3 regions of the Streptomyces sp. GbtcB6 genome follow, and region 2 is predicted to be linked to each of the others. Evidence: riboswitches for the same ligand, from Rfam matches in the RefSeq annotation. Region 2 holds a riboswitch; each other region holds the start of a gene.
The links. A riboswitch is a leader RNA that binds a small molecule or an ion and turns the genes downstream of it on or off. The one in region 2 is predicted to bind thiamine pyrophosphate.
Positions count from the first base shown of each region.

Region 1: linked by a shared signal. The riboswitch ahead of thiC (phosphomethylpyrimidine synthase ThiC) and the one ahead of thiO (glycine oxidase ThiO) in region 2 are both predicted to bind thiamine pyrophosphate.
Region 3: linked by a shared signal. The riboswitch ahead of KVT45_RS14005 (thiamine ABC transporter substrate binding subunit) and the one ahead of thiO (glycine oxidase ThiO) in region 2 are both predicted to bind thiamine pyrophosphate.

Region 1 covers NZ_JAGXJL010000004.1:254,582-265,065, forward strand. The annotation lists gene KVT45_RS09060 (YibE/F family protein) at 1-1,440, opposite strand, end outside; TPP riboswitch at 1,512-1,689, shown strand; gene thiC (phosphomethylpyrimidine synthase ThiC) at 1,682-3,484, shown strand; gene KVT45_RS09070 (NUDIX domain-containing protein) at 3,543-3,962, opposite strand; gene KVT45_RS09075 (NADP-dependent oxidoreductase) at 4,014-4,952, opposite strand; gene KVT45_RS09080 (helix-turn-helix domain-containing protein) at 5,071-5,487, shown strand; gene KVT45_RS09085 (hypothetical protein) at 5,533-6,402, opposite strand; gene KVT45_RS09090 (metallophosphoesterase) at 6,584-7,672, opposite strand; gene KVT45_RS09095 (LacI family DNA-binding transcriptional regulator) at 7,928-9,040, opposite strand; gene hisC (histidinol-phosphate transaminase) at 9,510-10,484, shown strand, end outside.
Region 2 covers NZ_JAGXJL010000001.1:402,998-413,481, reverse strand. The annotation lists gene pknB (Stk1 family PASTA domain-containing Ser/Thr kinase) at 1-1,862, opposite strand, end outside; gene KVT45_RS01875 (thiazole synthase) at 2,068-2,862, opposite strand; gene thiS (sulfur carrier protein ThiS) at 2,866-3,093, opposite strand; gene thiO (glycine oxidase ThiO) at 3,090-4,250, opposite strand; TPP riboswitch at 4,248-4,359, opposite strand; gene KVT45_RS01860 (NAD(P)/FAD-dependent oxidoreductase) at 4,489-5,724, shown strand; gene KVT45_RS01855 (Rv2175c family DNA-binding protein) at 5,835-6,200, shown strand; gene thiE (thiamine phosphate synthase) at 6,233-6,880, shown strand; gene metF (methylenetetrahydrofolate reductase [NAD(P)H]) at 7,022-7,945, shown strand; gene KVT45_RS01840 (hypothetical protein) at 8,002-9,015, shown strand; gene KVT45_RS01835 (NAD(P)/FAD-dependent oxidoreductase) at 9,037-10,484, opposite strand, start outside.
Region 3 covers NZ_JAGXJL010000007.1:35,131-45,614, forward strand. The annotation lists gene KVT45_RS13995 (ABC transporter ATP-binding protein) at 1-830, opposite strand, end outside; gene KVT45_RS14000 (iron ABC transporter permease) at 830-2,428, opposite strand; gene KVT45_RS14005 (thiamine ABC transporter substrate binding subunit) at 2,473-3,549, opposite strand; TPP riboswitch at 3,623-3,730, opposite strand; gene rlmN (23S rRNA (adenine(2503)-C(2))-methyltransferase RlmN) at 3,774-4,880, opposite strand; gene KVT45_RS14015 (VOC family protein) at 4,949-5,737, opposite strand; gene KVT45_RS14020 (cytochrome P450) at 5,776-7,020, opposite strand; gene KVT45_RS14025 (phosphatidate cytidylyltransferase) at 7,327-8,346, opposite strand; gene KVT45_RS14030 (hypothetical protein) at 8,356-8,622, shown strand; gene frr (ribosome recycling factor) at 8,682-9,239, opposite strand; gene pyrH (UMP kinase) at 9,386-10,144, opposite strand; gene tsf (translation elongation factor Ts) at 10,359-10,484, opposite strand, start outside.

The sequences.
Region 1 (10,484 bases), on a different contig from region 2:
ACGCACGATCTCCTCGGCGACCAGCTCGCTGTTGGCGACCGTGGCCACACTGCTCTGCGCGATCGAGAAGAGCAGCAGCAGCGGCAGCGCGGCGCCCGCATAAGCCAGCACGAGGGTGTTGACGACGGACGCGATGTGGTCTCGGCCGATGCGGATGCCCGCCCGGTACAGCCCGCGCCAGCCCATCGTCGGGTTGGCCTCGTGCAGTTCCCAGACGGCCGAGGTCTGGGTCACCGTCACGTCGTCCAGGACACCGAGCGAGCCGATGATGACACCGGCCAGCAGCAGACCGCTCATGTCGATCGACGGATACAGGCCGTGGATCAGGCCGGTGTTGTCGTCGGTGTTGCCGGTGAGCGCGGCCCAGTCGATGAACTCCGAGCCGAGCAGGCCGATCAGGCAGAGCGAGACCAGCGTGCCGAGCACAGCCACCGAGGTCCGGGCCGACAGCCCGTGGCAGATGTACAGGGCGATCAGCATGATGGCGCTCGACCCGACCACCGCCATCAGCAGCGGATTCGAGCCCTGCAGGATCCCCGGCAGGATGAACATGGTCAGCACCAGGAAGCTGACGGCCAGCGCGACCAGCGCCATCACGCCGCGCAGCCGGCCCACCACCACGACGGCGAGCGCGAAGATCCCGGCCAGCAGCGCCATCGGGAACTTCCGGTTCACGTCGGTGACCGAGTACTGCAGGTCCTTGGGTGCGGAGGGCTCGTACGCGGCCACGACCTTCTCGCCCTCGTGCAACTGCCGCGGCTGGTCGGGCTGCACGATCTCGGTGAAGGTACGGCCCTTGTCCTTGCCGGCGTCGACCCGGACTGTGGCCTTCTTGCAGGTGCCGCCCTCCTCCTCCTTCGAGGAAGTGCCGTCGGCGGTGGAGGTGTCGCCGGTCGAGCCGCCTCCGGAGGCGTTGACCGACTTGCAGCTGACCGAGACGACCTTGGTGACCGTCGCCGCCTGCGTCTGGCGGTCGAAGCCGACGCCGGTGCGCTCGTGCGGCGGGGCACCGCCGGGCCAGAGCACCACCAGGCCGACCACGACCGCGGCGGTGAAGGGGATCAGGATCGCCGCGATGACCTTGCGCAGATGCTTGGAGACGGGCGCGGCGGGGCCATGGCTGTGGCTGTGTCCGTGCGAATGGCCGTGACCGCCGCCGGGCCCGGAGCCGCTCTGGCCGGTGCTCGGACCGGGCGAATGGCCATGGGCCTCTCCGTGGCCGTGGCCGTGGCCCTGGGCTTGGCCGTTGTCGTGGGCTTGGCCGTTGTCGTGAGGGTAGGCGTGGCTGAGGGCGTGCCCCTGGTCGTAGTACTCGCCCTGACCGTGGATGTGTCCGTCACCGGCACCATGGCCCCCGTGGCCGGGTCCGCCACCCTGCGAGGCGCCGTTGCCGCGCCGCGGGTCGGGGGGCGGGTAGGGGTGCTGCTGTGTCGAGGTCACCGCCCGATCATCGCAAGAACGGTAGGGGCCCTCTGTTCACCGCGCCCGAATTGACGCTAGCGTGGAGGCACCTTTGCACACGCGGGAGCTCGGAGCACCGGGCTGAGAGGGCGCTGACCTCCGTATTCGCGATGTTTCACGTGGAACGAGTGATGTTTCACATGAAACGCCGCCCGACGGAAGCCGCTGCGTCGACCGCCGAACCTGTTACCGGGTAATGCCGGCGTAGGGAGTAGGTCTCATGACCAACAAGGACGCACGCACGCCTGCCTTCAGCCAGGACGAACAGCCCATTGCGGGTGAAACGTCCCCGGAGGTCGGGAAGTCCATCGGCTGGCACAAGGGGTATGTCGAGGGTTCCCGCCCCGATCTGCGGGTGCCGGTCCGTCAGGTGCATCTCACCAACGGGCAGTCGGTCACGCTCTACGACACCTCAGGCCCGTACACCGATCCGCTCGTCGAGACCGACGTCCGCAGGGGTCTGCCGCCGCTGCGAGAGAACTGGATCATCGCCCGAGGCGACACCGCCGAGTACGCGGGCCGGCCCGTCCGCCCCGAGGACGACGGGATCAAGCACACCTCGCCGCGTGGTGGCCTGCGCAACCTGGACGCGGTCTTCCCGGGCCGCCCGCGCCAGCCGCGCCGCAGCCGGGACGGCGAGGCGGTGACGCAGCTCGCGTACGCCCGCCGGGGCGAGATCACCCCGGAGATGGAGTACGTGGCCATCCGCGAGAACGTTTCTCCCGAGGTGGTCCGCGAGGAGATCGCGGCGGGCAGGGCCGTACTGCCCGCCAACGTCAACCACCCGGAGATCGAGCCGATGATCATCGGCAAGCGGTTCCTGGTGAAGGTCAACGCCAACATCGGCAACTCCGCGGTCACCTCCTCCATCGAGGAGGAGGTCGAGAAGATGACCTGGGCGACCCGCTGGGGCGCCGACACGGTCATGGACCTCTCCACCGGCCGCAACATCCACACCACCCGCGAGTGGGTGCTGCGCAACTCCCCCGTCCCCATCGGCACGGTGCCGCTCTACCAGGCCCTGGAGAAGGTCGACGGCAGGGCCGAGGAACTGACCTGGGAGATCTACAAGGACACGGTCGTCGAACAGGCCGAGCAGGGCGTGGACTACATGACCGTCCACGCGGGCGTGCGCCTCCCGTATGTGCCGCTCACCGCCAACCGCAAGACCGGCATCGTCTCGCGCGGCGGCTCCATCATGGCGGCCTGGTGCCTCGCGCACCACAAGGAGTCGTTCCTGTACGAGAACTTCGAGGAACTCTGCGAGATCCTCGCCGCCTACGACGTCACGTACTCCCTGGGCGACGGTCTGCGCCCCGGCTCCATCGCGGACGCCAACGACGAGGCCCAGTTCGCGGAACTGCGCACGCTCGGGGAACTCAACCGGATCGCGAAGCGTTTCAATGTACAGACGATGATCGAGGGCCCGGGCCATGTCCCGATGCACAAGATCAAGGAGAACATCGACCTTCAGCAGGAGATCTGCGATGAAGCTCCGTTCTATACGCTCGGCCCGCTGACCACGGACGTCGCACCGGCGTACGACCACATCACCTCCGGCATCGGTGCCGCGATGATCGCCTGGTGGGGCACGGCGATGCTCTGCTACGTCACGCCCAAGGAGCACCTGGGCCTGCCCAACCGGGACGACGTCAAGACCGGCGTCATCACCTACAAGATCGCCGCCCATGCGGCCGACCTCGCCAAGGGCCACCAGGGTGCGCAGGAGTGGGACGACGCGCTGTCCGACGCCCGCTTCGAGTTCCGGTGGGAGGACCAGTTCAACCTCGCCCTGGACCCGGACACGGCTCGCGAGTTCCACGACGAGACGCTCCCGGCGGAGCCGGCGAAGACGGCCCACTTCTGCTCGATGTGCGGGCCGAAGTTCTGCTCGATGAAAATCTCGCAGGACATCCGCCGCGAGCACGGCGGGAGTCGGGCCGAGGTCGAGGCTGGGATGGCTCAGAAGTCGAAGGAGTTCGCGGCCGCGGGCAACCGGGTGTATCTGCCGATCGCGGACTGACGGCGGGCCCGGGAGTGTGCCGGAGGCTCGGGAAGCGGGCTCCGGCGCACTGCCCCGGCTATCGGGCTCGCCATGCCTCGACGTGGGCCAGCACGTACGCGGCGAGTTCGGGTGGATGCAGGTCGAGTGCGGCCACGGCGGTGGGATCCAGCGGGATCCGGACCGGCTCGAAGTCGCCGGTGTCGGGGGCGTCCACTTCGCGGCCGTCGCGGCGGTCCAGGTGCATGTCCAGCAGGTCGGCGAGGAAGAAGTGCTGTGTGACGGTGAGTGTCTCGCCCGGTTCGGTCACGGTCAGGAGGGGGGTGGCGGGGCCGATCGTGGCGCCGATCTCCTCCATGACCTCGCGGCGCGGTGCCGCGTCCAGACCGGCGTCGTCGGGTTCGACGCTGCCGCCCACGGTCGTCCAGTACGGGGAGCCACCCGGCCATCCCCGGCGCAGGAGAACCAGGTGGTCACCGTCGAGCAGGACCACGCGCACCTTGTGACGGACCTTTATGGACGGACCTTCATAGGGGGACGGTAGTGCCTCTCACGGGACCAGGACGAGCTTTCCGGTGGTGCGGCCGGACTCGATCGCGCGGTGGGCCCCGGCGGCCTCGGACAGCGGGTAGGTGTCCTGGACGAGTACCCGCAGCCGGCCCGACTCGATCCGTTCCGTGATCCGTTCCAGCAGCTCACCGGAGGGAGCAGCAGTGACCCACACATAGCGCACCCCGCGCTCGGCCGCCTGGAGTTCGTCCGTTCCCGGGTCGATCGACGCGCCGACGAGCAGGCCGCCGGGGCGCAGCACATCGAGGGAGCGTGGTCCGTAGGAGCCGCCGACCAGGTCCAGGACCGTGTCCACCGGAGCCACGGCGGACTCGAAGCCGGTGGTCGTGTAGTCGATCAGTTCGTCGGCGCCCAGCCCGCGCAGCAGGTCGTGCCGGCCGGCCCGGGCCGTGCCGATGACGTACGCCCCCAGCTCCTTGGCCAGCTGCACCGCGACATGGCCGACGCCACCGGCCGCCGCATGGATCAGCACCCGGTCACCGGGCCGGACCCGCGCCAGCACGGCCAGCGCCTGCCAGGCGGTCACCGCGGCCAGGGGAACGGCACCCGCGGCCACGAGCTCCAGGTTCCCGGGAGCGGGGGCCAGTGCCCCGGCCGGTACGGCGGTGAACTCGGCGTACGCACCACGCCGGGAGACCGGCAGCATGCCGTACACCCCGTCGCCCGGGGCGAACCGTGCCACGCCCTCGCCGACCCGCTCGACGACACCGGCGACATCGTTGCCCGGCGTCCACGGCAGCTCGACCAGCTCCGGCACCCGGCCGGAGCGGAGCACCGCATCGCCGGGATTGACCCCGGCACCGGCGACCCGCAGCAGCACCTCGCCGGGGCCCGGCTCCGGTATGCCGGTCTCGGCGTACTCCAGCGTCTCGGGACCACCGAACACGGACTGGACGACGGCATGCATACGGGCGGACATCAGGACTCCTCGTCGGCGGGGATCGGGTCGCGGGTCGCGGCGGGTCGCGGCGCGTCCCATGCTCGGTCCCGGCAACGGCCCTGTGGAAGAAGGCACTTCTCTGATATCGAGGTTCCTCATGGATACCGGCTTCGACCTGAGAGAACACGGCGGCGTGGACGTCTTCCTGCGCGACTGCCCCACCCGTGCCGTGCTGGACGTGATCGCCGGCAAGTGGACCATGCTGGTGCTGGTGGCCCTTGCGGACGGCCGGCCCATGCGGTTCGCGGAGCTGCGCAGACGGCTGGACGGCGTGACACCGAAGGTGCTGACGCAGACCCTGCGCGCGCTGGAGCGGGAGGGACTGCTGACCCGCACGGTGTATCCGACGGTGCCGCCGCGGGTGGAGTACCGGCTGACCCGGCTGGGCCAGGAGGCGGGCGGGCTCGTGCAGCGCATCACCGACTGGTCGCAGGCGAACGTCGCCGCCATGCAGGCGGCGCGGGAGGAGTACGACGGGCGCGCCGCCCGCCAGCTCCCCGACGCGGCCTCATAGACCGGGTGTCCGGCCTGCGCCCCCTGGCCGGGGGCGCAAGCCGGGTTATTCCGGCTGGTGTTCCGGGCCTCCGAAGTCCGGGCTGGTGTAGTCCGGGCTGGTGAAGCTCGGTCGGGGGGCGGGGGCGGCGCCGTCGTCGGTGCTGAAGCCGGGACGGCCGTAACCGAGACGCGGCATCCGGCCCGCCGGGCTCGACGGGGCGGTATGGCGCAGCCCGGCCGTGCCGGTGTCGGTGGCCAGCGCTTCCCGCAGGAAGGGCAGGATGCCGCGCTCCAGCAGGGCGTCCCGCCAGGCCTCCCGGGCCTTGGCCACCTCCCCGCCGGGTTCGCCGTAGGCTCCCGCTTCCAGCGAGGGGCTGTTGCGCAGTGCGGTGAGCAGCAGTCCCGCGCCGGCCATGACGATGGCGGCCGCGGTCACGACGCCGAACACCCAGCCCGCGGTGAGCATGGTCTGGGCGAACGCCGGGGCCGGGTCCAGCATCTTCAGGACGTAGCCGACGAGCAGGAAGATCGCGGCGGCGGTGCCGGCGAGCACCGGCGCCAGGACCAGGGCGAGGGCGAAGCCTCCGGCGCCGGTGGTCTCGGCGGCCTCGCCGAGGGTGGTGGCGAGCCCCATCGCGCCGCCCGTGCCCGGCTCCGCGGAACCGGACTCCTGGACGGCGGCCGGGGTGGACCGCGCCGGATTGCGCAGTTCCTCGCGGACCTTCACATAGTGCTGGTACTCGGTCGCCGCGGCCGCCGTGATCAGTGCGGTGGCGTTGAGCGCCATGGTGCGCAGCTGTTCGGTGTTCAAACGCTGGCCTATACCGGCCAGTTCAGGACGGTACTGGGCGGAGCGCAGCGCCTCATCGAGGATCCGCTCGTATTCCTGGCGGTCCTCGCTGTGCAGGTGCTGCGGAACGCTGTTCATGTGCATCCCCCGATGCTCCGTAGGGCTTGTGGCTCGCACGCCGGCGAGCCGTCGGGCAGAAACGGAGGGGAGCCTGCTACGGATAAACCGATGGTAGAGCCGTTACGGCACGCGGTGACAGGGGGTTGCCGGAAATTGGGTGTGGCCCGCGTGTGACGTCGGGGGGATGAAACAGCCCGGCGAACGCTCAGTTGGCCAGCGGAAGTTGCCTCACCAGCAGCTTTCCGGCCATGGTCACGCCGCCGTCCATGGCGATGGCGAGCCCGTCGGCGTAAACGTGCGGTCCCTCCACAACGGGGCCGCTGCCCTCTTCGCCCTCCTCGGAGCCGACTTCCCCCAGTAGATAGGGAATCGGGCTGTGTCCGTGAACGATACGGGTGCCGCCGTACGTATCGAGAAGGGAACGGACGGCGTCTGCACCCCCCTCGTCGCGGAAGGAGAAGCGCTTGGTGAACTTGCGGAACAGATCCCACACCTCGTCCGCGTCGTTACGCGTGATGGTCTCGCGGACGGTGTCGTTGACCGCCTCGATCGAGTCGCCGTAGTCGAGGTAGGCGGTGGTGTCGGAGTGGACCAGCAGATAGCCGTCGACCTCCTCGACGGCGTCCAGGCGGGCCATCCACTGGAGGTGGTGGTCCTGGAGCCGGTCCATGTCGGTCTTCTGGCCGCCGTTGAGCAGCCAGGCCGCCTGGAAGGTGGCCGTGCCCGCGCCGGAGTTGACGGGCGTGTCGCCGAACCGCTTGGCGCCGAGCAGCAGCAGTTCGTGGTTGCCCATGAGGGCCTTGCAGTAGCCGCCGGCCGCGGCCGCCTCGGCGGACAGCCGCATCACCAGGTCGATGACGCCGATACCGTCCGGACCCCGGTCGGTGAAGTCGCCGAGGAACCACAGCCGGGCGGTGCCCGCGCACCAGTGCCCGTCGGCGTCGATCAGGCCCTGCTCCCGCAGCGCGGCGAACAGCTCGTCGAAGTAGCCGTGCACGTCACCGACGACGTACAGCGGGCCGGGGCCGTTCGCGGGCTGCGCGGCAGGGCCGGCGGCCGGTTCGACGGGCGTCTGGAGCGTGTCGCCGCGGTTGATGACCGGCAGGTCGCGCTGGGTGGGCGTGTACCCGTCCGGATACCCCTCGGGGTACATGTCGTCGAGCGGCGGTACGACGTCGCCGGGGTGGGTGCTGGGGGCGTACGGACCGGTCTCGTTGACGTACCCGGGCACCCGGAAGTCGCGCAACGTCGCCATCCGCTCCGCCTCGGGTCCCTGACCGGCCCCCTGAGTCATCAGACCCCTCCACCATCGCGCCGCATCTGCACCGCTTCGGACTGCCTGGTCGCAGCGGCCCGCGGTGTCGTGGGCCCATCATAGGAATGCCCGTCGCGCCGTGTGATGACCCAGGGGTGGTGAATCCGGGCAGGAGTCCGGTTCAGCGTGGCTTTCGCCCCGGTTGGGCAGGGGTTCGACACCCAGCCGTTCAGCTGCCGGCCGTCGTCCGAAGACGCCCGGCAGCCGCGCCGCCCCGCTCTCCACGCGTTCGTGCTACTCCTCCTCCGGTGCCCGCGGCGGGCTGACCGTGGTGCGCTGCGTGCGTCGCTGGGAGGAGGTACGCACGATCAGTTCGGTCGGTATCACCTGCTCGACCGGCTGGTCCGACTCGACCCCCTCGATCGCGTCGATGAGCAGCTGCACCACCGCCGTGCCGATGCGCCGCGGCTTCAGGGAGAGCGTGGTGATGGGCGGCTCGGTGTTGGCGTACACGGTCGACTCGCTGCAGCACACCAGGAGCAGGTCGTCGGGGACGCGCAGCCCGTAGCGGCGGGCGGCGGCGAGCAGGTCGGTGCCGTTGGGGTCGAACAGGCCGTAGACGGCGTCGGGGCGGTCCGGGCGGGCGAGCAGCCGGTCGGCGGCGACGGCGCCCGCGCACGGGTCGTGCGCCGGGTAGGCCTCGTAGACCGGGTCCTGGCCGACGCGTTCGCACCAGCGCAGGTAGGCGGTGGTCGACAGGTGCGTGTACGTGTCCGTCGTGGTGCCCGTGAGCAGGCCGATCCGGCGGGCGCCCGCGTCGGCGAGGTGGTCGAGGATGCCGAGGACGGCAGCCTCGTGGTCGTTGTCCACCCAGGCGGTGACCGGGAGCGAGCCGGCCGGGCGGCCGTCGGAGACCACCGGCAGGCCCTGCCGGACCAGTTCGCTGACCACCGGGTCCTGGTCGGAGGGGTCGATGACGACCGTGCCGTCCAGGGCGACGTTCGACCACACGTCGTGGCGTGAGGTCGCGGGCAGGATCACCAGGGCGTAGCCGCGGGCGAGTGCGGCCGAGGTGGCGGCCCGCGCCATCTCGGCGAAGTACGCGAACTCGGTGAAGGTGAAAGGTTCATCCCCGTACGTCGTCACGGTCAGGCCGATGAGTCCCGACTTGCCGGTACGGAGGGTGCGGGCGGCGGCCGACGGACGGTACCCCAGCCGGTCGGCCACTTCTCTGACATGGCGGCGGGTGGCATCCGGGAGCCGCCCCTTGCCGTTCAGGGCGTCGGAGACGGTCGTGATGGAGACTCCGGCGGCGGCGGCCACGTCTCTGATGCCCGCCCGGCCCGGCCGGCTGCCTCGCCGAGAGGTTTCCGCGCGGCTCACCTGGTGCTTCCCTGCTGCTGTCATGGCGAGCCGATAGTAGGGCTCATGCGGTGGGGTAGTGCGGACGCATATGCACGCGTTGACAGGCACGTTTCTGCAAGGTCAATATGGGTCAACTACCTTAGAAAGAAAGTCAGTTGAACGATCCAATAGTGAGACGTGACTTGTCGGCACGGATGGGCCTGCCAAGTGCCCGATGTTTCGAAGAGGTCTCAACTCACCTGCACGGGTGATGCGCGCCACGGCGCGAGCCACCGGCGCGTAGATATATGTAGGGCGCGCCCCCGAAAAATGCGCCTTCGTGCGGTGATGCCCGTGATGCCAGTGGGGCGGATGAGGTTCGCCGCTCCGGTTGATCTCCCACTTGGCTGTTGCGTTGCTCCGGCTCTGCGCGCTTCTTCGCTGTACGCGGCGGCGCCGAATCCTCATAAGGTGAGGAGTATTGGATGCCGGCGGCGCGGACGGTCCGCCGGTGGTCGCGAGGAGGACTGCGGTGAGCGAGACGAGCCCCAAGCTGCGCGCCGAGCTGGAGGGTATCCCCACCTACAAGCCGGGCAAGCCGGCGGCGGCCGAAGGCCCGGTCGCGTACAAGCTCTCCTCCAACGAGAACCCGTATCCCCCGCTGCCCGGTGTGATGGAGTCCGTCACCGCGGCCGCCTCCTCCTTCAACCGCTACCCGGACATGGCGTGCACGGGGCTGATGAACGAGCTGTCGGACCGCTTCGGCGTCCCGCTCGGCCACCTGGCCACCGGCACCGGGTCGGTCGGTGTCGCCCAGCAGCTGATCCAGGCCACCAGCGGCCCCGGCGACGAGGTGATCTACGCGTGGCGGTCCTTCGAGGCGTACCCGATCATCACGCAGATCAGCGGCGCCCGGTCGGTCCAGGTGCCGCTCACGCCCGGTGATGTGCACGACCTGGACGCGATGGCGGACGCCGTCACCGACCGCACCCGCCTGATCTTCGTCTGCAACCCCAACAACCCGACCGGCACGGTCGTGAAGCGGGCCGAGCTGGAGCGGTTCCTGGACCGGGTGCCGAGTGACGTGCTGGTGGTCCTCGACGAGGCCTACCGGGAGTTCATCCGCGATCCCGAGGTGCCCGACGGCGTCGAGATCTATCGTGAGCGGCCGAACGTCTGCGTGCTGCGGACCTTCTCCAAGGCGTACGGCCTCGCCGGGCTGCGCGTCGGATTCGCGATCGCTCATGAGCCGGTGGCGGCGGCGCTGCGCAAGACGGCCGTCCCCTTCGGCGTGAGCCAGCTCGCCCAGGAGGCGGCGATCGCCTCGTTGCGGGCCGAGGACGAGCTGCTCGGCCGGGTCGGCTCGCTGGTGTGCGAGCGGCAGCGCGTGGTCGAAGGACTGCGCGGCCAGGGCTGGACGGTGCCTGAGACCCAGGCCAACTTCGTGTGGCTGCGGCTGGGGGAGCGTACGACCGCCTTCGCGCAGCTCTGCGAGGAGCACGGCGTG
Region 2 (10,484 bases):
CCGCGGTTCTCCTTGACCTGGAAACCGGACTGCTCCAGCAGCTTGGTCGCGTCGTCCACGGTGGCCCCGACCACGTTCGGCACCTCGACCAGCTCCGGTCCCTTGGACAGCGTCAGCGTCACGGTGTCGCCCTCGGCGGCCTGCGCGTCGCCCGCCGGGGTCTGCTGGGCGACCTGCCCCTGGTCGTACTCGGAGTTGATCTCGGTGGCGGACACCGTCACCTTCAGCCCGGCCTCCTGCAGCTCCTGCCGGGCGTCGTCCAGGTCGTCGCCGGTGACGTCCGGGACGTCGACCGGGGCGCCCTTGCTGACGACGAGCGCGATCGCGGTCCCCGCGTGCCGCTTGGTCCCGGTCCCCGGATCCGTCGAGATGACCGAACCCTTGGGGACGTCCTCGCTGAACTCCCGGGTCACCATGCCCGGTGCGAGCCCGTCGGCGGTCAGCAGCAGCTTGGCTTTGGCCAGCGTCCGCCCCTGCACGTCCGGCACGTTCACCGTCTCGGGGCCGTCCGAGACGGTGAGCTTCACCGAGTCGTTGCTGCGGATCCGCCGGCCGGCCGCCGGGTCGGTGCTGATCACCGTGCCCCGCTTCACCGTGTCGCTGTAGGCGTGCTCGACCGACCCGACGTCGAGCCCGGCCTCCTTCAGCCGCGCGGTGGCCTGGGCCTCGGTCTTCGACAGCAGGGGCGGGACCTTGGTGAACTGCCCGGAGTTGATGTACCAGACGCCGGCGCCCGCGCCGAAGACGATCAGTACGGCGACCACCAGCGTCAGCAGCCCGCGCCGGGACCGACGGCCCCCGCGCCGCCGGTCCGGGACAGGCGGCGCCTCGAACCGGCTGGTCCGCAGCACCCCCTCGTCCTCCTCGTTGACGGGCAGGGGGCGGGATGGGGGTCCCCCCGCGCGAGCGAAGCCGAGCGTGGGGGAGGTCAGCGACCGGGGTATGACACTGGTCCGGTCCTCGGCGATGTCATGCGCCTCCGTCAGCGCCTGCGGCGGCACGGCGTCCAGCTGCTCGGCGCCGAGCACGCTCCGCGTCTGCCGCAGCAGGGCGAGCAGCGCGACGGCGTCGTACGGCCGGACCTCGGGATTGCGGGCGGTGCCGAGGGCGACCAGCTCGTCCAGCTCGTAGGCGAGCCCCGGCACGACGGCGGAGGGTGCCGGCACGTTCTCGTGCAGATGCTTGTACAGGATGACCGCGGGCGAGTCCCCGTCGTGCGGCTTCTCCCCGGTGAGCATCTCGTACAGCACGACACCGCATGCGTACACGTCGACGCGTGGATCGGCGGCACCGCTCTCGACCTGCTCGGGCGCGAGATAGGCCACGGTCCCGAGCACGGCCCCCGTCGTACTGGTGACGGTGTCCACGGACCGCACCAGCCCGAAGTCCGCGACCTTGACCCGCCCGTCGTCCCCTATCAACACGTTCTCGGGCTTCATGTCCCGGTGCACGAACCCGGCGCGGTGCGCGGCGCCCAGCGCGGCCAGCACCGGCTCCAGGATGTCCAGCGCGGCCCGCGGCTGCAGCGCGCCGCGCTCGCGCAGCACGTCACGCAGGGTGCAGCCGGCGATGTACTCCATGGCCAGATACACGTACGACCGGTCGGCCCCCTGGTCGTAGACCTGGACGACGTTCGGGTGGGCCAGCCGGGCGACCGACTTGGCCTCCCGGATGAACCTCTCCACGAAGGACCCGTCGGCGGCGAGCGCCGGGTGCATCACCTTCAGCGCGAGCACGCGGTCCAGCCGGATGTCCAGGGCCCGGTACACCGTGGCCATCCCGCCGACGGCGATCCGCGCGTCGACGCGATAACGGCCGTCTAGCACCTGCCCGACGAGGGGGTCCTGAAGGGTCGTATCCACCCAGCGAGTGTACGAGCACCGACTGACAGCCCCACAGGTGAGACCGCTTTCCCCGGGGGACTGCAGCGCACCTGTGACGCTTCGCACCTGGCTGGAATATGCCGCAGCCGCCGACGGTGATCGGCCCCCACGGGAGAGTCCCGCTTCTCAGCAGACAGTTTCGGGTGGTGCGCGGGTGGGAGACGAGGCGGGAGCGGGCCGGCGCTCAGAACGCAGGGCGCTCGGGGTCCAGCACGGCCCGGCCCTCCGCAGGAGACGACGCCTCCGCGAGGTACCGACGGGGAATCCGCCCCGCCAGCCGGGCCAGCCGCCCCGCCTCCACCCCGGCCCGCATGGCGGACGCCATCCGCTCGGGATCCCGCGCCCGCGTCACCGCCGACGCCAGCATCACCCCCGCACACCCCAGCTCCATCGCCAGCGCCACGTCCGACGCCGTACCGGCTCCCGCGTCCAGGATCACCGGCACGCGCGCGTGCTCGACGATCAGCTGGAAGTTGTGCGGGTTGCGGATCCCGAGCCCGGACCCGATCGGCGACCCGAGCGGCATCACCGCGGCGCACCCCACGTCCTCCAGCTTCCGGGCCAGCACCGGATCGTCGTTCGTGTACGGCAGCACCGTGAACCCGTCGTCCACCAGCGTCTCCGCCGCGTCAAGGAGCTCGACCGGGTCGGGGAGCAAGGTCCGCTCGTCGGCGATGACCTCCAGCTTGACCAGCGAGGTCCCCAGCGCCTCCCGCGCCAGCCGGGCCGTCAGCACGGCCTCCCCGGCGGTGTAGCACCCCGCCGTGTTCGGCAGCACCCGGATCCCCAGCCGGTCGAGGACCGACAGCACGGATCCCCGTACCCCCGGGTCCACCCGCCGCATCGCGACCGTCGTCAGCTCGGTCCCGGACGCGACGAGCGCCCGCTCCAGCACCTCCAGGCTGGGCGCACCCCCGGTCCCCATGATCAGCCGGGAGGAGAAGGTGGTACCCCCGAGGACGAACGGGTCGTCGGCCATGGCTCAGCCTCCCTGTACGGCGGTGAGGACTTCCACGCGGTCGCCTTCGGCGAGCCCGGTCGACGCCCACTGCCCGCGCGGTACGACGGTCTCGTTGACGGCCGCGGCCACCCCGGCGGGTGCGGCGGTGAGAGACCGCACGAGCGTGTCGAGAGCGGTGCCCGGGGCGATCTCCCGGCGCTCCCCGTTGACGGAGATGGTGACGGGGATGTTCGTGACGGGGGTGTTCATGCGGTCTGCTCCACGAGTACGTCGCCGAATCGCCTCGGCGTGAACGGACGGGCCTCCGCCGGCAGCTCGCCGCCGGCCAGCAGCTCCGCCATCACGTCCCCCGTGACCGGCGTGAGCAGCACCCCGTTGCGGTAGTGCCCGGTGGCCAGCAGCAGCCCGTCGAGGCGGGTCGGCCCGAGCAGCGGCGCGTTGTCGGGGGAGCCGGGGCGCAGTCCGGCCCGGGTCTCGGTCAGGGGCAGTTCGGTGATCCCGGGCACCAGTTCGTGCGCGTCGCGCAGCAGCTCGTACACGCCGCCCGCCGTGACCGTCGTGTCCCAGCCGAGCTCCTCGCTGGTCGCTCCGACGACCAGTTCGCCGTTCTCCCGGGGCACCAGGTAGACGTTCCCGCCACGCACCACGGCCCGTACGGTCCGGCTGAGGAACGGCGCGTACCGCGCGGGCACGGCCAGCCGCAGCACCTGCCCCTTCACCGGCCGTACCGGCGGCAGCACGTCGTCAGGAACGCCCGCCAGCCGCCCGCTCAGGCTCCCGCCGGCGAGCACCACCTGCCCGGCGCCCAACGTGTCACCCGCGCGGGTGACGACACCGGCGGCCCGCCCCCGCACCACCTCCAGGCGCTCGGCCCAGTCGCGGTGGAAGACCACCCCGGCTCGCTCGCACGCGGCCACCAGCGCGGCCGCCAGCCGGCGTGGGTCGATCTGGTGGTCGCCGTCGACCCGCAGCCCGCCGCGCACACCCGGCGCGAGCATCGGCTCCAGGCGCCGGCACTCCCGCCCGGACAGCCACTCGGACTCCAGGCCCGACTGCTGCTGGAGCGTGTGCAGCTCGCGCAGATGGGCGCGGTCGTCGGCGTCCAGCGCGACCGCGAGCGTGCCGCAGCGCCGGTAGCCGAGGTCGTGGCCGGTGAGCTCGGTCAGCTCGGTGACGAAGCCGGGATAGCGGCGCGCGGAGGCCAGGTTGAGCCCCAGCAGGGTCTGCTCGCCGTAGTGCAGTTCGGTGACCGCGGCCAGCATCCCGGCCGCGACCTGCGCGGCCCCGCCGCCGGGCGCGGGGTCCACCACGGCGGTGGCGAGCCCGCGCTGCGCGGCGCGCCAGGCCGTGACCAGGCCGATGATTCCGCCCCCGATGACGAGGACGTCGGACGTACGTGAGGACATGGGCGTCCAGCCCCTCCCTTCGCCGGCATGACCCGGATCAGGTTCGTACGGTCGGAGGCCGCCAGCCTCCCTCTCAGCCCGGTGCGTCCGGGCTCCCGCGTGTGCTTCCCCGCCACCCTAGCCCGCGGAGCTCCGCCCTTGTAAGACGGCCTCGGACGGCGCTGTGGAACAGGTCACTCGCCACGCCCCCTGACTGACTCTTTGTCAGTTGTCTATCGTTCTTGTCTATGGTGATCAGGTGAGCGAGCAGACGCAGCGACGGAGCACGTCACAGATGCGGCGCGTGGTCGTCGTGGGCGCGGGCATGGCCGGGGTGCAGACCGCCGTCGCCCTGCGCGAGCGCGGGTTCACCGGCACCGTCACGCTGATCGGCGCCGAGCCGCACCAGCCGTACGACCGGCCGCCGCTCTCCAAGGCCGTGCTGCTCGGCAAGGCCGAGGGCTCCGCCTTCGAGGTCGACTTCGAGGCGCTCGGCATCGAGCTGGCACTCGGCCGCGACGCGCTGGGCGTACGCACCGCCGACCACGAGCTGGACACCGAGACCGGACCGGTGGCGTACGACGTCCTGGTCCTCGCCACCGGCGCCGAGCCGATCACGCTGCCCGGCACCGAGGGCGTGCCCGGCGTCCATCTGCTGCGCACCCTGGACGACGCCGAGCGGCTGCGGCCCGTGCTCGCCCGGCAGCACGACATCGTGGTCGTCGGCGCGGGCTGGATCGGCGCCGAGTTCGCCACCGCGGCCCGTGAGGCCGGCTGCGCGGTGACGGTCGTGGAGGCCGCCGACCGGCCGCTCGCGGGAGCGCTCCCGGCCGAGGTCGCCGCGCCGATGACCGCCTGGTACGCGGACAGCGGCACCGAACTGCGCACCCACGCGCGCGTGGCCGGCGTCGAGCCCGGCGCGGTGGTGCTCGACGACGGCTCGCGGCTGCCCGCGGGCGCCGTCGTGGTCGGCATCGGAGCCCGCCCCGCCACCGCCTGGCTGACCGGCTCCGGCATCGAGCTGGGCACCCACGGCGACGTGCTGGCCGACGACCGTCTGCGCACCAGCGTCCCGGACGTCTACGCGGTCGGCGACTGCGCCTCCTTCCCGTCCGGCCGCTACGGCGAGCGCCTGCTGGTCCACCACTGGGACAACGCCCTCCAGGGCCCGCGCACGGTCGCCGCCAACATCCTCGGCGAGTCCGACGCGGTCTACGACCCGGTGCCGTACTTCTGGTCGGAACAGTTCGGCCGCTTCGTCCAGTACGCCGGCCACCACGCCGCCGCCGACCGCATGGTCTGGCGCGGCGACCCGACGGGCCCGTCCTGGAGCGTCTGCTGGCTCCGCGAGACCCGCCTGGTCGCCCTGTTGGCGGTAGGCCGCCCACGAGACCTGGCCCAGGGCCGCCGCCTGATCGAGGCGGGCCGTCAGATGGACCCGGAGGCTCTGTCCGACCCCGCCCGCCCCTTGAAAAACGCGACTGCAACCCCCTGAAGGGGCGCGGGGAACTGCGCGACCAGCCCCCACGGCGCCGCACCCGACCACCGACACGTACCCGGCACCACCCATCGCGGCCCACCCGGCGGAACGCCTACCCTTGTCCCGTGACCGAGATTGACACAAACATCGACGCTCTCGTCCCCGCCTGGCTCACCCTCCCCGACATCGCAGAGATGATGGACGTCGAGGTGACGCGCGTGCGGCAGCTGGTCAAGGAGGGCCAGCTCATCGCCGTCCGCCGTGGTGAGAACAAGGCACTGCACGTCCCCGCCGCCTTCATCGACGGGGACAAGGTCGTCAAGGGCCTGACCGGCACCCTGACGCTCCTTCGGGACGACGGCTTCACGGACGAAGAGATGCTGGAGTGGCTCTTCACTCCCGACGAGACCCTGCCCGGCACCCCCGCGCAGGCGCTCAGCGAGAATCGCGGCACGGAGGTGAAGCGCCGCGCCCAGGCGCTCGCCGTCTGAGGCAACCAGTACCGAACCGACGGGGGACACCGATGACCGACACCGCCCGCGCCCAGCTGGCCGACGCCCGGCTCTACCTGTGCACGGACGCCCGTAAGGAGCAGGGCGACCTCGCCGAGTTCCTGGACGTGGTCCTGGCGGGCGGTGTCGACATCGTGCAGCTGCGCGACAAGGGTATGGAGGCCGCCGAGGAGCTGGAGCACCTCGCGGTGTTCGCCGACGCCTGCGCCCGGCACGGCAAGCTGCTCGCGGTCAACGACCGCGCGGACGTGGCCCACGCGGCCGGCGCCGACGTGCTCCACCTCGGCCAGGGCGACCTGCCGGTCCCGGCCGCCCGCGCGATCCTCGGCCCGGACGTCCTGATCGGCCGCTCCACGCACGCCGAGTCCGAGGCCGCCGCGGCCGCCGTGCAGGACGGCGTGGACTACTTCTGCACCGGCCCCTGCTGGCCCACCCCCACCAAGCCCGGCCGCCCCGCCCCCGGCCTCGGCCTGGTGCGGTACACCGCCGCGCTGGGCACCGACCGTCCCTGGTTCGCCATCGGCGGCATCGACCTCGGCAACCTCGACCAGGTGCTGGACGCGGGCGCCCGCCGGGTGGTCGTGGTCCGCGGGCTCACCGCGGCCGACGACCCGGGCGCGGCGGCGGCCGAGTTCGCCAAGCGGCTGCGGTCGCAGTAGCGCGGGGTACGGCCGTGCAGCGCGGGGTACGGCTGTCCGGCTGTCCGGAAACTTGTCCAGTATCCGGACGCGAGCTCGACAATTCGGGCAAATATCCCGAGTTCGGTTGGGTGGCCGTCCGCCCCTGGCTAACCTGCGGGTATGGCCCTAGGAACCGCATCGACCAGGACTGACCGCGCACGCACCGTGCGCGACATGCTCGCCAACGGCAAGACCACGTACTCGTTCGAGTTCTCGGCGCCGAAGACCCCCAAGGGCGAGCGGAACCTGTGGAGCGCGCTCCGGCGGGTCGAGGCGGTCGCCCCCGACTTCGTCTCCGTCACCTACGGCGCCGGCGGCTCCACCCGCGCGGGCACGGTCAAGGAGACCCAGCAGATCGTCGCCGACACCACGCTCACCCCGGTCGCCCACCTCACCGCGGTCGACCACTCGCTGGCCGAGCTGCGCAACATCATCGGCCAGTACGCGGACGCCGGGATCCGCAACATGCTCGCGGTGCGCGGCGACCCGCCCGGCGACCCGATGGGGGAGTGGGTGGCGCACCCGCAGGGTCTGACCTACGCGGCCGAACTCGTGCGGCTCATCAAGGAGTCGGGCGACTTCTGCGTGGGCGTCGCCGCCTTCCCGGAGATGCACCCGCGCTCCAGCGACTGGGACACCGACGTCCGGCACTTCGTCGACAAGTGCCGTGCGGGCGCCGACTACGCCATCACGCAGATGTTCTTCCAGGACGAGTCGTACCTTCGCCTTCGTGACCGGGTCGTCGCGGCCGGCTGCGAGACCCCGGTCATTCCGGAAATCCTGCCCGTCACCAGTGTGAAGATGCTGGAACGGCTGCCCAAACTCAGCAACGCAGCCTTCCCGGACGCCCTGAAAGAGCGGATCCTCACAGCGAAAGACGATCCGACGGCGGTACGCTCCATTGGCATCGAGTACGCCACGGAGTTCTGCGCCCGGCTGCTGGCCGAGGGAGTGCCAGGACTGCACTTCATCACGCTCAACAACTCCACGGCGACGCTGGAAATCTACGAGAACCTGGGCCTGCACCATCCCCCGCGGGCCTAGACCGGCCGCACCGGAGTAGGACACACTGCGTAGCGGTCACAGGAGGAGGGGCGTACATGGGCTGGACGGTCCTCTACGTAGCGTTCGGCATCGTCGCGTTGTGGTTGCTCGGCGAGGTACTGCTGCAGTACAAGGCGCGGCTGCGCTGGCGGCTGCTCGCCTTCGTCGGCTTCGTCGGTGTCGTCTTCGGTGTCCTGATCCCGTCGGTCATCGTGATCGGCGTGGGCGCGATCGCCTTCGCGGTCGGCCAGACCTACGTCACGCTGTCGTTCCGCCGTGGCTTCGAGGCCGGCTGGGCGGTCAAGCGCCCCGGTGCGGACGGTGAGGGCGGCCTGACCAAGCGCCGCCGCGGCGAGCCGGACGAGGACCCGGGCCTGGAGGCCACCGACCCGGACGCGGCCGACACCGCCTACGCCGAGCAGCAGGGCGCCTACGCCACGGGCAGCATGCCGGCCTACGGCGGCGGTGACGAGTACGACCGTGACGACGTCTTCACCCCGGCGGCCCGCACCATGGAGCCCGGCGCGGCCGAGTCCAGCACGGTGTACGAGCCGCAGCCGATGCCCGAGGACACCGGCTCCTACGGCGTCTACCGCGACTCCGGCTACGCGGCCACCGGCGACCAGCAGGCCGCCTACGCGACCGCCGGCCAGGACCAGGCGTACGCCGCCCAGGGCACCGACCAGAACTACGCCTACGACTACTCCGGTTACGGCCAGCAGCAGTACGGCTACGACACGGGCGCCCAGCAGCAGTACGCCAACTACTCCGACCCGTACATCGGCAACAACCAGACCTACGGCGGCGCCGGGTACGACCAGTCGTCGTACGGCACCCAGCAGTACGACCAGCAGGGGTACGCCCAGGGCCAGTACGGCACCGGCGGCTACGGCGAGACCCCGGCGGGCGGTGTCTGGGTCCCGCAGCAGCGCGCCGACGAGACCTACGGCGGCGAACTCCCGCAGGAGCAGCCGTACCCCTACCAGGGCCAGGGCGGCGACGGGCAGGGGCAGCAGCAGGGCCAGCAGCAGGGCAACAACGGGTACGACGAGCAGCAGTACCGTTTCTGAAGCCTTCCCCGAAGGCCCGGCTCACTGCGAGCCGCGGAACTCCGGCCCCTCCACGATCAGCCCCGCCACCAGCGCCCCCGACATGCCCGCGTGCGGAAGCCCGCCACCGGGGTGTGACCGGCCGCCCACCCGGTACAGGCCCGGCAACCGGGTGGTGTTGGCCGGGTGCAGGAAGCGGCCCTGGCCGGCGGCGAGGGACGGAGCGGAGATCTCCCCGGACCCCGTGGTGTCCGTGACCCGTTCCGGCAGTCGCGTCTCGTGCCAGATCAGGCGCTCCCGCAGCCCCGGGACGGCCGCCTCGGCGGCTTCGAGGAGGAAATCCGTGTAAGCCCGAGCGGTGCTGTCCTTCTCCCAGCCGGCCTCGGTCGACAGCACCGCCGACAGCACCACGGACTCGTGGTCGCCGTCCGGTCTGAGCGCCGGGTCGTCGGGGCGCAGCACCGTCACGGTGGGGCGCACCGGCCGGTCGCCGCCGGGCGCGACCAGCAGGTCCAGCTCGGTCTCCTCGTCCGGGGGGTGCACGATCGTGCGGTGCGCGGCACCGGCCTCGGGCCCGCCACGCAGCGCGAGCAGCACGGTGAAGCGGCCCGGGCGCGCCGCCTTCCGGTCGGCCCGCACATCACCGTCGGCGTCGAGCGGACACCCCGTCCGCCGGGTCAGGGCGTCCAGCCGTACCGGATCCACTCCGGCCACCACATGGTCCGCGTCGACCACACCACCGTCGGCCAGCTCCACCCCCGCCGCGCGACCGTCCTTCGCCAGCACCGCCGTGACCTCGGCACCGAACACGAACTCGACTCTCCGGCGCACGCACCGCTCGTACACCGCGCGCGCCAACTCCCTCATGCCACCGCGCACATACCAGGTGCCGAAGGCATGCTCCAGGTACGGCAGGACGGCCGCGCTCGCCGGAGTGTCCCGGGGGTCGAGGCCGTGGGCGAGCGCATGGCTGTTCAGCAGGGCGGCGAGGCGCTCGTCGCGCAGCTCCCAGGCGCCGATCTCGGTGAGCGTGGCCGCCCGGCGGGTGCGCAGCAGCTTCTTGTGCGGCACCGACGGGTACGGCTCGCGCTCGGCCAGCACCTGCCAGTCCGGCCACAGCGGTTCTTCCAGGAGCGGGCGCCGGGTGCGGTCCCAGGCCTCCCGGGCCCGCACCAGGAAGTCGCCCCAGCGCTGCCCGGCGCCGGCCCCGAGGGCCTCGTCGAGGGCGGCGACGACGCCCGCGCGGGACGCGTTCGGCAGGGACACCTGCGTGCCGTCGGCGAAGACGTGCCGGGCCGACGGGTCCACCTGGACCAGCTCGACACAGTCCTCCAGCGGCTCCTTGCCGGTCTTGACGAACAGGTCGCGGTACACGGCGGGCAGCGGCAGCAGCCCCGGTCCGGTGTCGAAGGCGAACCCGTCGCGCTCGAACCGGCCCACCCCGCCGCCGTACGTGTCCGTCCGCTCGTACACCGTCACCCGGTGGCCCG
Region 3 (10,484 bases), on a different contig from region 2:
AGCCGTACGCCGGCCGGCCGTACGAGCAGGGTCCGCGTCCCCTGCCCGGAGCACTCGGGCACCGGCACCTTCCCCCACGGCGTCACCGCGACCGTTCCCTCCACGGTCGCCGGGACCACGTTGTCGAAACCGAGGAAGCGGGCCACGAACTCGTCCGCGGGCCGCTGCCAGACGTCGAGGGGCGTGCCGGACTGGGCGATCCGCCCGTCCCGCATCACCACCACCCGGTCGGCCAGCGCGAACGCCTCGCCCTGGTCGTGCGTCACGGCGAGCACGGTGGTGCCCAACCGCCCGAACAGCTCCCGGAGTTCGACCACGAGCCGCTCCCGCAGCGAGCGGTCGAGCTGCCCGAGGGGTTCGTCGAGCATCAGCAGCCGCGGCCGGGGCGCCAGCGCCCGCGCGAGCGCCACCCGCTGCTGCTCCCCGCCGGAGAGCCCGGCGACAGCCCGACGGGCCGCACCCGGAAGCCCCACCAGTTCCAGCAACTCGCCCACCCGCTCGGCCTGCTGCGCCTTCCCGGTGCCGTGCATCCGGAGCCCGAAGGCCACGTTCCCGCCCACGTCCCGCTGCGGGAACAGCTGGTGGTCCTGGAACATCAGCCCGACCCCCCGCCGGTGCACGGGCACCCGCACCTGGTCGTGTCCGTCGAGCAGCACCCGCCCGGAGTCGAGTGGTTGCAGCCCCGCCACCACCCGCAGCAGCGTGGACTTGCCGCTTCCGCTCGGCCCGAGCACGCACACCACCTCCTGCTCGGCGACATCGAGATCGACGGCGTCCAGCACGGCCCGCCCGCCGAACCGCACGGTGGCCGCGTCGAGCGTCAGCAGCATCAGAACTCCCCCGTCCGGTCGGTCCGCAGCCGCTCGAGGACCAGCAGCGCCACCGCGCACACCACCATCAGAATCGTGGAAAGGGCCATCGCCTGGCCGTAGTTGAGATCACCGGGGCGGGAAAGCAGCCGGGCCACGGCGACCGGCAGCGTGGGGTTGTCCGGCCGCGCGATGAACACCGTCGCCCCGAACTCCCCCAGCGACACCGCGAACGCGAACCCCGCCGCGATCAGCAGCGCCCGCCGCACCATCGGCAGATCGACCTCCCGCCACACCCGCCACGGCGCGGCCCCGAGCACGGCCGCCGCCTCCCGCAGCCGCTCGTCCACGGCCCTCAGCACGGGCAGCATGGTCCGTACGACGAACGGGACACCGACCAGCGCCTGGGCGAGCGGGACGAGGATCCAGGACTGACGGAGATCCAGCGGCGGCTTGTCGAGCGCGATCAGGAACCCGAAGCCGACGGTCACCGCGGACACCCCGAGCGGCAGCATCAGCAGCGCGTCGAAGCCCCGCACCAGCCGCCCCGCGTCCCGCCGGGCCAGTGCGGCGGCGGCGAGTCCGCCGATCACCACCGCGATGGCGGTGGCCGCGACCGCGTACTCCAGGGAATTGACCACCGACTCGATCGGCGCGACCAGGAAGGTCCCGCCGTCGGCGTCGCCCAGCGCCCGGTAGTACCCGAACCCCCCGTCCAGCGACCGCCGTACCAGCACGGCCAGCGGCAGGACCAGGAGCACGGCGACGGTGGCGAGGACCCCGCCGAGCAGCGCCCACTGTCCGGCCCCGCGCGGCCGGCGTGCCGTCACCGACGGGTCCACCAGCCGCAGCGCGCTCTCCCGCCGCCGTACCGTCCACGCGTGCACGGCGAGGATCGCGCCGACCGCGGCGAACTGCACGATCGTCAGGACGGCGGCCGTGGAGAGGTCGAAGATCTCGGAGGTCTGCCGGTAGATCTCCACTTCGAGGGTGGAGAACGTCGGCCCGCCGAGGATCTGCACCACACCGAAGGAGGTGAAGGTGAACAGGAACACCATCAGCGCGGCGGCGGCCACGGCGGGCGCGAGCGCGGGCAGGGTGACCTTCCGCCAGGCGGCCGGTGGGGAGGCACCGAGCATCCGGGCGGCCTCCTCCTGCCGGGGGTCCAGCTGGGCCCACAGCCCGCCCACGGTCCGTACGACGACCGCGTAGTTGAAGAAGACGTGCGCCAGCAGGATGGCCCAGACGGTGGTGTCCAGCCGTACGCCCCACAGCTCGTCCAGCAGCCCGCCCCGGCCGACCAGCGCCAGGAAGGCCGTACCGACCACGACCGTCGGCAGGACGAAGGGAACCGTCACCACGGCCCGCAGCACCTGCTTGCCCGGGAAGTCGAGGCGGGCGAAGACATAGGCGGCGGGCAGCGCGGCCAGCAGGGTGAGCGCGGTGGAGGCGAGCGCCTGCCAGGTGGTGAACCAGAGCACGTGCCGGATGTCGGACTGGCCGAGGACGTCGGCGATCCGCCCGAACCGCCAGACCCCGTCGACCTTCAGGCCGCGCGCGACGATCGCCGCGACCGGCCATGCGAAGAACACACCGAAGAACGCGACGGGCAGGGCCATCAGACCGAGCCGCGCCACGCTCCCCGAACGGCCCTTGTGCGGGGCTACTTCAGTACGAGTGACGTCCACGTCTTGACCCACTGGTCACGGTTGGCGGCGATCTTGTCGGGCGCCATGGTCTCGGGATCCTGGGCGGCGGGCCCGTACTTCGTGAACTCGGCAGGCACGCTCGCCCCCTTCACCACCGGGTACACGAACATGTTCAGCGGCATGTCCTCCTGGAACTCCTTGGAGACCAGGAAGTCGATGAGCGCCTTGCCCCCCTTGGTGTTCCCGGCGTTGCTCAGCAGCCCGGCGAACTCGATCTGCCGGAAGCAGGTGCCGGTCGCGACACCGGTGGGCGCGGTGCTGGGCTTCGGGTCGGCGTAGATGACCTCGGCGGGCGGGGAGGAGGCGTAGGACACGACGAGCGGCCGGTCGCCGCCGGCCTTCTTGCCGCCGGCCGAGCCGGAGAACTCCTCGTTGTAGGCCTGCTCCCAGCCGTCGACGACCTTGACGCCGTTGGCCTTGAGCTGCTTCCAGTAGTCCTGCCAGCCGCTGTCCCCGTACTGCGCGGCCGAACCGAGCAGGAAGCCGAGCCCCGGCGAGGACGTGGAGGCGTTCTCGGTGACGAGGAGGTTCTTGTACTGGGGCTTGACGAGATCGGCGTACGACGCCGGCGGGGTCAGCTTGTGCTTGCTGAAGTACGCCTTGTCGTAGTTGACGCAGATGTCGCCGTAGTCGATGGGCGTGACCCGCTTCTTGCCGGCGTCGAGTTGGTACTCCGTGCCGACCTGGTCGAGCCCCTTGGCGTCGTACGACTGGAAGAGACCGTTGTCGAGGGCCCTGGACAGCAGGGTGTTGTCGACGCCGAAGAAGACGTCGCCCTGCGGGTTGTCCTTGGTCAGGATCGCCTTGTTGACGGCCTGCCCGGCGTCGCCGTCCTTGAGGACCTTGACCTTGTAGCCGGACTGCTTCTCGAAGTCCTGGAGCACGCTCTTGGAGACGGCCCACGAGTCGTGGCTGACGAGGGTGACGGTCTTGGGGTCGGCCCCGCTGTCCGACGACGAGCACGCGGACAGCGTCACGAGCCCGAGCCCGACCGCCGCGGCCGCGAAGATTCTGGTGTGCCTGGTGTGCACTGGTGTTTTTCCTCCTGGAGTTGACCAGGAAGAGACGCGGCCCTGCCCGCGATGTGCGGGCAGGGCGCAACAGCTTGAGTGATGACCGAACTTCCTACCCAGAATGACCTGGGCGAGGTTCAGAGGGTCTGCGGCCCGGTTGCCGCACTCTCAGCGCTGTGGCGCTCCCCTGTCGGAATATGAAGATGTGGTGGCCAGATCCTACCGCTCGGTGCCTACGGCGGTTACCTCTCGGTGGCCGCGAGCTGACCACAGGCCCCGTCGATCTCCTGCCCCCGGGTGTCCCGGACGGTGACGGGCACACCATGCGCCTCGATCGCCTCGACGAACGCCTTCTCGTCCTCCGGCCGTGACGCGGTCCACTTCGAACCCGGCGTCGGGTTCAGCGGGATGAGGTTGACGTGCACGGGCTTGCCCCGCAGCAGCCGGCCCAGCCGGTCCCCTCGCCACGCCTGGTCGTTGATGTCGCGGATGAGCGCGTACTCGATCGACAGCCGCCGCCCGCTCTTCTCGACGTACTCGAACCCGGCGTCGAGGACCTCGCGCACCTTCCACCGGGTGTTGACCGGGACGAGGGTGTCGCGCAGTTCGTCGTCGGGGGCGTGCAGCGAGATCGCCAGCCGGCACTTGAAGCCCTCGTCGGCGAACCGGTGGATGGCCGGGACCAGCCCGACGGTCGAGACGGTGATCCCGCGCTGCGAGAGCCCGAGCCCGTCCGGGGCGGGGTCGGTCAGCGCCCGGATGGCTCCGACCACCCGCTTGTAGTTGGCGAGCGGCTCCCCCATCCCCATGAAGACGATGTTGGACAGCCGCGCGGGCCCGCCGGGCACCTCGCCGTCCCGCAGCGCCCGCATCCCGTCGACGATCTGGTGCACGATCTCGGCGGTGGACAGATTCCGGTCAAGCCCCGCCTGCCCGGTCGCACAGAACGGGCAGTTCATCCCGCAGCCCGCCTGTGAGCTGATGCACATGGTCACCCGGTCCGGGTAGCGCATCAGCACCGACTCGACGAGTGTCCCGTCGAACAGCTTCCACAGCGTCTTGCGGGTCGTCCCCTCGTCGGTCGACAGATGCCGTACGACGGTCATCAGCTCGGGGAACAACGCCTCCCGCAGCTTGTCCCGCGAGCCGGCCGGGATGTCCGTCCACTGCTCGGGGTCGTGCGCGTACCGCGCGAAGTAGTGCTGCGAGAGCTGCTTGGCACGAAACGGCTTCTCCCCGACCTCGGCCACCGCGTCCTTGCGCTCGGCGGGCGAGAGATCAGCGAGATGCCGCGGCGGCTTCTTGGCTCCGCGCGGCGCGACGAAAGTGAGTTCTCCGGGCTTAGGCATAACTCAACCAGTGTCGCAGATCGACTGCGGTGGCCCGCGCCCCTGGGTTTCGGCGGGGGACCGGGGGCTCAGCGCACGGCGGTGGTGATGATGGCGAAGGGGGCGCCGAAGGGGTCGAGGAACATGGCGAAGCGGCCGATGCCCGGTGCCTCGGCGACCGGGATGAGGACGGTGGCTCCGGCCTCGGTGGCCCTGGCGAACGTGGCGTCGCAGTCGCTCACCTCGAAGTACGGGTGCCATTCCGGGGTGGATCCGGCGTCGAGGTTGGCCTGGGGCAGTTGCATCAGCCCGCCGTGGGCCGCCGCCGGGCCGGCGCCGGCCGGGGTGAGGATCGTGTAGGTCAGTTCCGGGCCCATCGGCACGTCCCGCGTCTGCCAGGAGAAGACCGACTCGTAGAACGCCTTCGCCGCGGTCGCGTCGGTGGTGTACAGCTCCGTCCTGGACAGGCTGCCCGGGACCGCGACCAGGTCCAGGCCCTGGGTCTCGCCCGGTTGCCAGACCGCGAAGTCCGCGCCGGTGGGGTCGATGAAGGCGGCCGCCCGCCCGAAGGCGAAGACGTCCGCCGGAGCGATCCGGACGCTGCCGCCCGCCTGTTCCACGGCCTTGGCGGTGGCGTCGGCGTCCGGGGTGTGGAAGTACACCCTCCAGGACGAGGCCGCGCCCTCCTCGGTGAGCGGGCCGATCCCGGCGACCGTCCTGCCGTCCTGCTGGAAGAAGCCGTAGCCGCCCGCCTCCGGTCCGGCCGACCGGTGCTCCCAGCCGAAGACGGCGGAGTAGAAGGCGGCGCCCGCGCCGGTGTCCGGGGTCCCCACGTCGAGCCAGTTCGGGGCGCCGGGAACGTATGTGGTCGTCAGCATGGTGGGGTCTCTCCTCGGTCCGCCTCGGCCCTCTGCGGTCACCAGGTCACGGGCAGCGTACGCGGTCCGCGGATCAGGCCCTGGCGCTGGAACTCGACCTCCTCGGGGGGTACGGCCAGGCGGATGCCGGGGAAGCGGGAGAGTACCGAGCCGATCATGGTCTCGGCCTCCATGCGGGCCATGATCGCGGCCATGCAGTGGTGGGGTCCGTGGCCGAAGGCCAGGTGGGGGCCGTTGGTGCGGTCGAAGTCCAGGTCGTCGGGGTCGTCGAAGACGGCGGGGTCGCGGTTGGCGGCGACGTAGGCGTTGTAGACGACCTCGCCGGCCCGGATCAGCCGGCCGCCGACCTCGACGTCCTCGACGGCGACGCGCGGGATGCCGACGCCGTTGCGGTGCGGGACGTAGCGGAACAGCTCGTCCACCGCCTTGGGCAGCAGCTCCGGCTCGCGGCGCAGCCGGTCCAGGTGCTTGGGGTGGGTGAGCAGCGCGTACATCATCGAGCCGCTGTTGTTGCGGACCGCGTGACCTCCGCTGACCTGGATGGCGGTGGCCAGGGAGATCGCCTCGTCGCCGGTGATCTCGCCGTCCGCGGTGGCCTGGGCCAGCACTCCGGCGAGATCCTCGCGGGGCTCCTCCCGGCGGCTCTGCAGCAGCTCGGCGATCCGGGCCCGGGTGGCCCGGGCGGCCTCCCGGGCGCGCTCCTGGGCGTCGGGGCCCGCGGAGAGCAGCGCCTCGCCGGTGGCCGCCCAGCGGTGCCAGTCCTTCTCGTCGACGCCGAGGAAGTCACGGATCACGGCGATCGGGAAGGGGCCGTGCAGATACTCCATGAGGTCGGCCGGCGGGCCCGCGGCCTCCATCGTGTCGAGGAGTTCGCCGGCCCGGCGCTCCGCCATCGGCCGCAGCCGCTGCATGGCCCGCCCGGTGAAGGCCCGGGCGACGACCCGGCGCAGCCGGTTGTGCCGGGGCGGATCGATGTACTGGAGGCCCGCCGTCTGGGAGGCCACCGGCGCCGGGCGCATGCTCGTGATGTCGCGGCCGACGACCGCCTCCCGGGAGAAACGCGGGTCGGAGGTGACGAAGCGGACGTCCTCGTACCGGGTGACCAGCCAGGCGTCCCCCTCGCCGTGCGCGAGTCTGATCCGGGTGACCGGCTCGTCGCGCAGCAGCTCGTCCAGGAACGGGTCCGGGTCGAGCGCGGACAGATCGTCGACGGGCCAGAACCGCACCGGCGGCGGAGGCGAGGTCGGGGACGGGGTGGAGGCCGGGGCCGGGTCGAGGGGCATGGGCACACTCCCTGCACGTCGGATGACACAGCGTCCTCACAGGGAGTGTGCCTCTGGCCGGCATGACCATGCGATTTCTGCTGCGTCATCCGGGGCCGACATGCCGCCGAGCCCCCGCCCTGCGAAGGACGGGGGCTCCCCTACGACAGCTGTACGTCAGCCACTGCCGACGTCTCTGTAGCTCAGCCACTCCCGACGAACAACACCATCAGCAACCACACCACCGGAGCCGTCGGCAGCAGCGAGTCCAGGCGGTCCATGCTGTATCGACTTGCCGCTACCGCGGCGTGGCGCCATGGCCTGCCGTCACCCACTCCCGACGAACAACACCATCAGCAACCACACCACCGGAGCCGTCGGCAGCAGCGAGTCCAGGCGGTCCATGATGCCGCCGTGGCCCGGGAGTAGCGTGCCCATGTCCTTGATGCCCAGGTCCCGCTTGATCATGGACTCGCCGAGGTCGCCGAGCGTGGCGCTGGCCGCGACCGCGAGGCCCAGCAGCAGGCCCTGCCACCAGGTGCCGTCGTCGATCAGGAACTGCATGCACAGCGCGCCCGCGACCATCGCGAACAGCACCGCGCCGACCAGGCCCTCGCGGGTCTTGCCGGGGCTGATGCGCGGAGCGAGCTTGTGGGTGCCGAAGCGCCAGCCGACCGCGTAGGCGCCGGTGTCGCTGACCACCGTGAGGAGCAGGAAGGTCAGCACCCGGAAGGGGCCGTCCTCGGCGGTGAGCATCATCGCGACGAACGTCGCCAGGAAGGGGACGTAGAACGCCGCGAAGAGACCCGCCGTGACGTCCTTGAGATAGCCCTCCGGCGGTTCCGTCATCCGCCAGACCAGGATCGCGAGACCGGTGAGCGCCAGGGCGACCCAGGCGCCCTCGGCACCCCGGGCGTAGCCGGCCACCACCATCGCGGCGCCGCCGAGCGCCAGCGGGACCAGGGGCGCCTTGATGCCCTTGCGCTCCTGGAGTCGGCTGGTCAGTTCCCACAGGCCCACCACGACCGCGACCGCCACGACGCCGACGAAGACCGCCTTGACGACGAACAGGGACGCCACGATCACGACGCCCAGTCCGACGCCGACGCCTATGGCCGCACCCAGGTCGCGTCCCGCGCTCTTCTTCTGCGGCGCGGGCGTCGGCTGTGGGACGTCGGGCATGGGCTCCGGATTCTGCGGCGCCGCCGCGTGAGGCAGGGGCTGCGCCGACGGGGTGTCGTTGCGGAACGTCTCGTCTCGGAACAAGGGGCCGCTCAGCCGAGCGGCCCCCCGGTCGTCGTCCTGGTCTGAGCCGTACGCGGGTACGTCGTCGGGCACGATGGGCATGGGGCGAGTGTGCTGCGCGTTCTGCGCATCGTACGCGGGACCCGCCGGGACGGCTCCGTGGACATGCCCCTGGTCATAGCCGTGGGTACGACCGAGGTCGTACCCCTGACCGGGACCGTGGCCGTACCCCTGGGCAGGGCCGGGGCCATACCCCTGGCCATACCCCTGGCCGTACCCCTGCCCTGCGTCCGGCACCTGGCCGGAGTCCGGCCCGTGGCCGTGGTCGTAGCCCTGGCCGGTGCCCTGATCGGTCGGTCCCCAGTACCCGGCCGGTGATCCGGCCTGCCCGGCAGGTGAGCCCGTCTGCGGCGGGGCTCCCCAGGATGAGTCGTTCATCAGACTTCGAGAAGCTCCGCTTCCTTGTGCTTGAGGAGCTCGTCCACCTGCGCGACGTACTTCGCGGTGGTGTCGTCGAGCTCCTTCTCGGCGCGACGGCCCTCGTCCTCGCCGACCTCGCCGTCCTTGATCAGCTTGTCGATGGCGTCCTTGGCCTTGCGGCGCACGGAACGGATGGAGACCTTGGAGTCCTCCGCCTTGCCCTTGGCGACCTTGATGTAGTCGCGGCGGCGCTCCTCGGTGAGCTCCGGGAACACCACACGGATGATGTTGCCGTCGTTGCTCGGGTTGACGCCCAGGTCCGAGTCACGGATGGCCTGCTCGATGTTGCGCAGGGCCGTCTTGTCGAACGGGGTCACGACCGCCATGCGCGGTTCCGGCACGGAGAACGAGGCCAGCTGGTTGATCGGCGTCGGCGCGCCGTAGTAGTCGGCCACGATCTTGTTGAACATCGCCGGGTGCGCACGGCCGGTGCGGATCGCGGCGAAGTCCTCCTTGGCGACCACGACGGCCTTCTCCATCTTCTCCTCGGCTTCGAGGAGGGTCTCTTCGATCACCACTTGCTCCTGCGTGTCTTGAGTAAGGCCCGGCTGCGGTTCCGTTGCGGGGCGGCGGCCGGCTGCGTCGCGTCTTCATTCCCTGACGGTTCCCGACCGGCAGGACATTGTCCATCCCCCGGTCAGGGTGCGTCAGGCGTTGCCGGTCAGTCCCGGCTGCCCTGGTCACCCACCAGCGTGCCGATCTTCTCACCCTTGACGGCGCGCGCGATATTGCCCTCCGTCACCAGCTCGAACACCAGGATCGGCAGCTTGTTGTCACGGCAGAGCGTGATCGCGGTGGCGTCGGCGACCTTGAGCTCGCGGGTGATGACCTCGCCGTAGCCGAGGGAGTCGAACTTGACGGCGTCGGGGTTGGTCTTGGGGTCGGAGTCGTAGACCCCGTCCACGCCGTTCTTGCCCATGAGCAGCGCCTCGGCGTCGATCTCCAGGGCGCGCTGGGCGGCGGTGGTGTCGGTGGAGAAGTACGGCATGCCCATACCGGCACCGAAGATGACCACACGGCCCTTCTCCAGGTGGCGCACGGCGCGCAGCGGGATGTACGGCTCGGCGACCTGTCCCATGGTGATCGCGGTCTGCACCCGGCTGTCGATGCCCTCCTTCTCCAGGAAGTCCTGGAGGGCGAGGCAGTTCATGACGGTGCCGAGCATGCCCATGTAGTCGGAGCGGGCCCGGTCCATGCCGCGCTGCTGGAGTTCGGCGCCGCGGAAGAAGTTGCCGCCGCCGATGACGACGGCGACCTGCGCGCCGTCGCGGACGACGGCCGCGATCTCACGGGCGATCTTGTGCACCACGTCCGGGTCCACGCCCAGGCCCCCGCCACCGGAGAAGGCCTCTCCGGACAGCTTCAGCAGAAACCGGCCGCGTACTTTGCCGTCGTCGCTCTTCTGGGCCTTGGTGGTCATGGAGATCCCGCCTCTTTCACGTGTTGCACATACGCATACGAAGAAGGCCATTGCCGGTGGGGTCGCTTTTCGCTGCCCATGCGCGGCAATGGCCTCCTCGTCAGATCTGCCGCCGTCCGTCACGTCCCTGGGTGTGGCGGTGTGTACGGACGACTGCTGTCGACCGACCCTATCGGGATTTCCCCGTGGGTCGCGTGTCGATCGCGGTACGGACTCAGATGCCGACCTTGATGCGCGCGAAGCGCTTCAGGGTGACACCGGCCTCGTCCAGAATCTTCTGGACCGACTTCTTGTTGTCGAGCGCGTACGGCTGGCCGAGCAGCGTGGCGTCCTTGAAGAA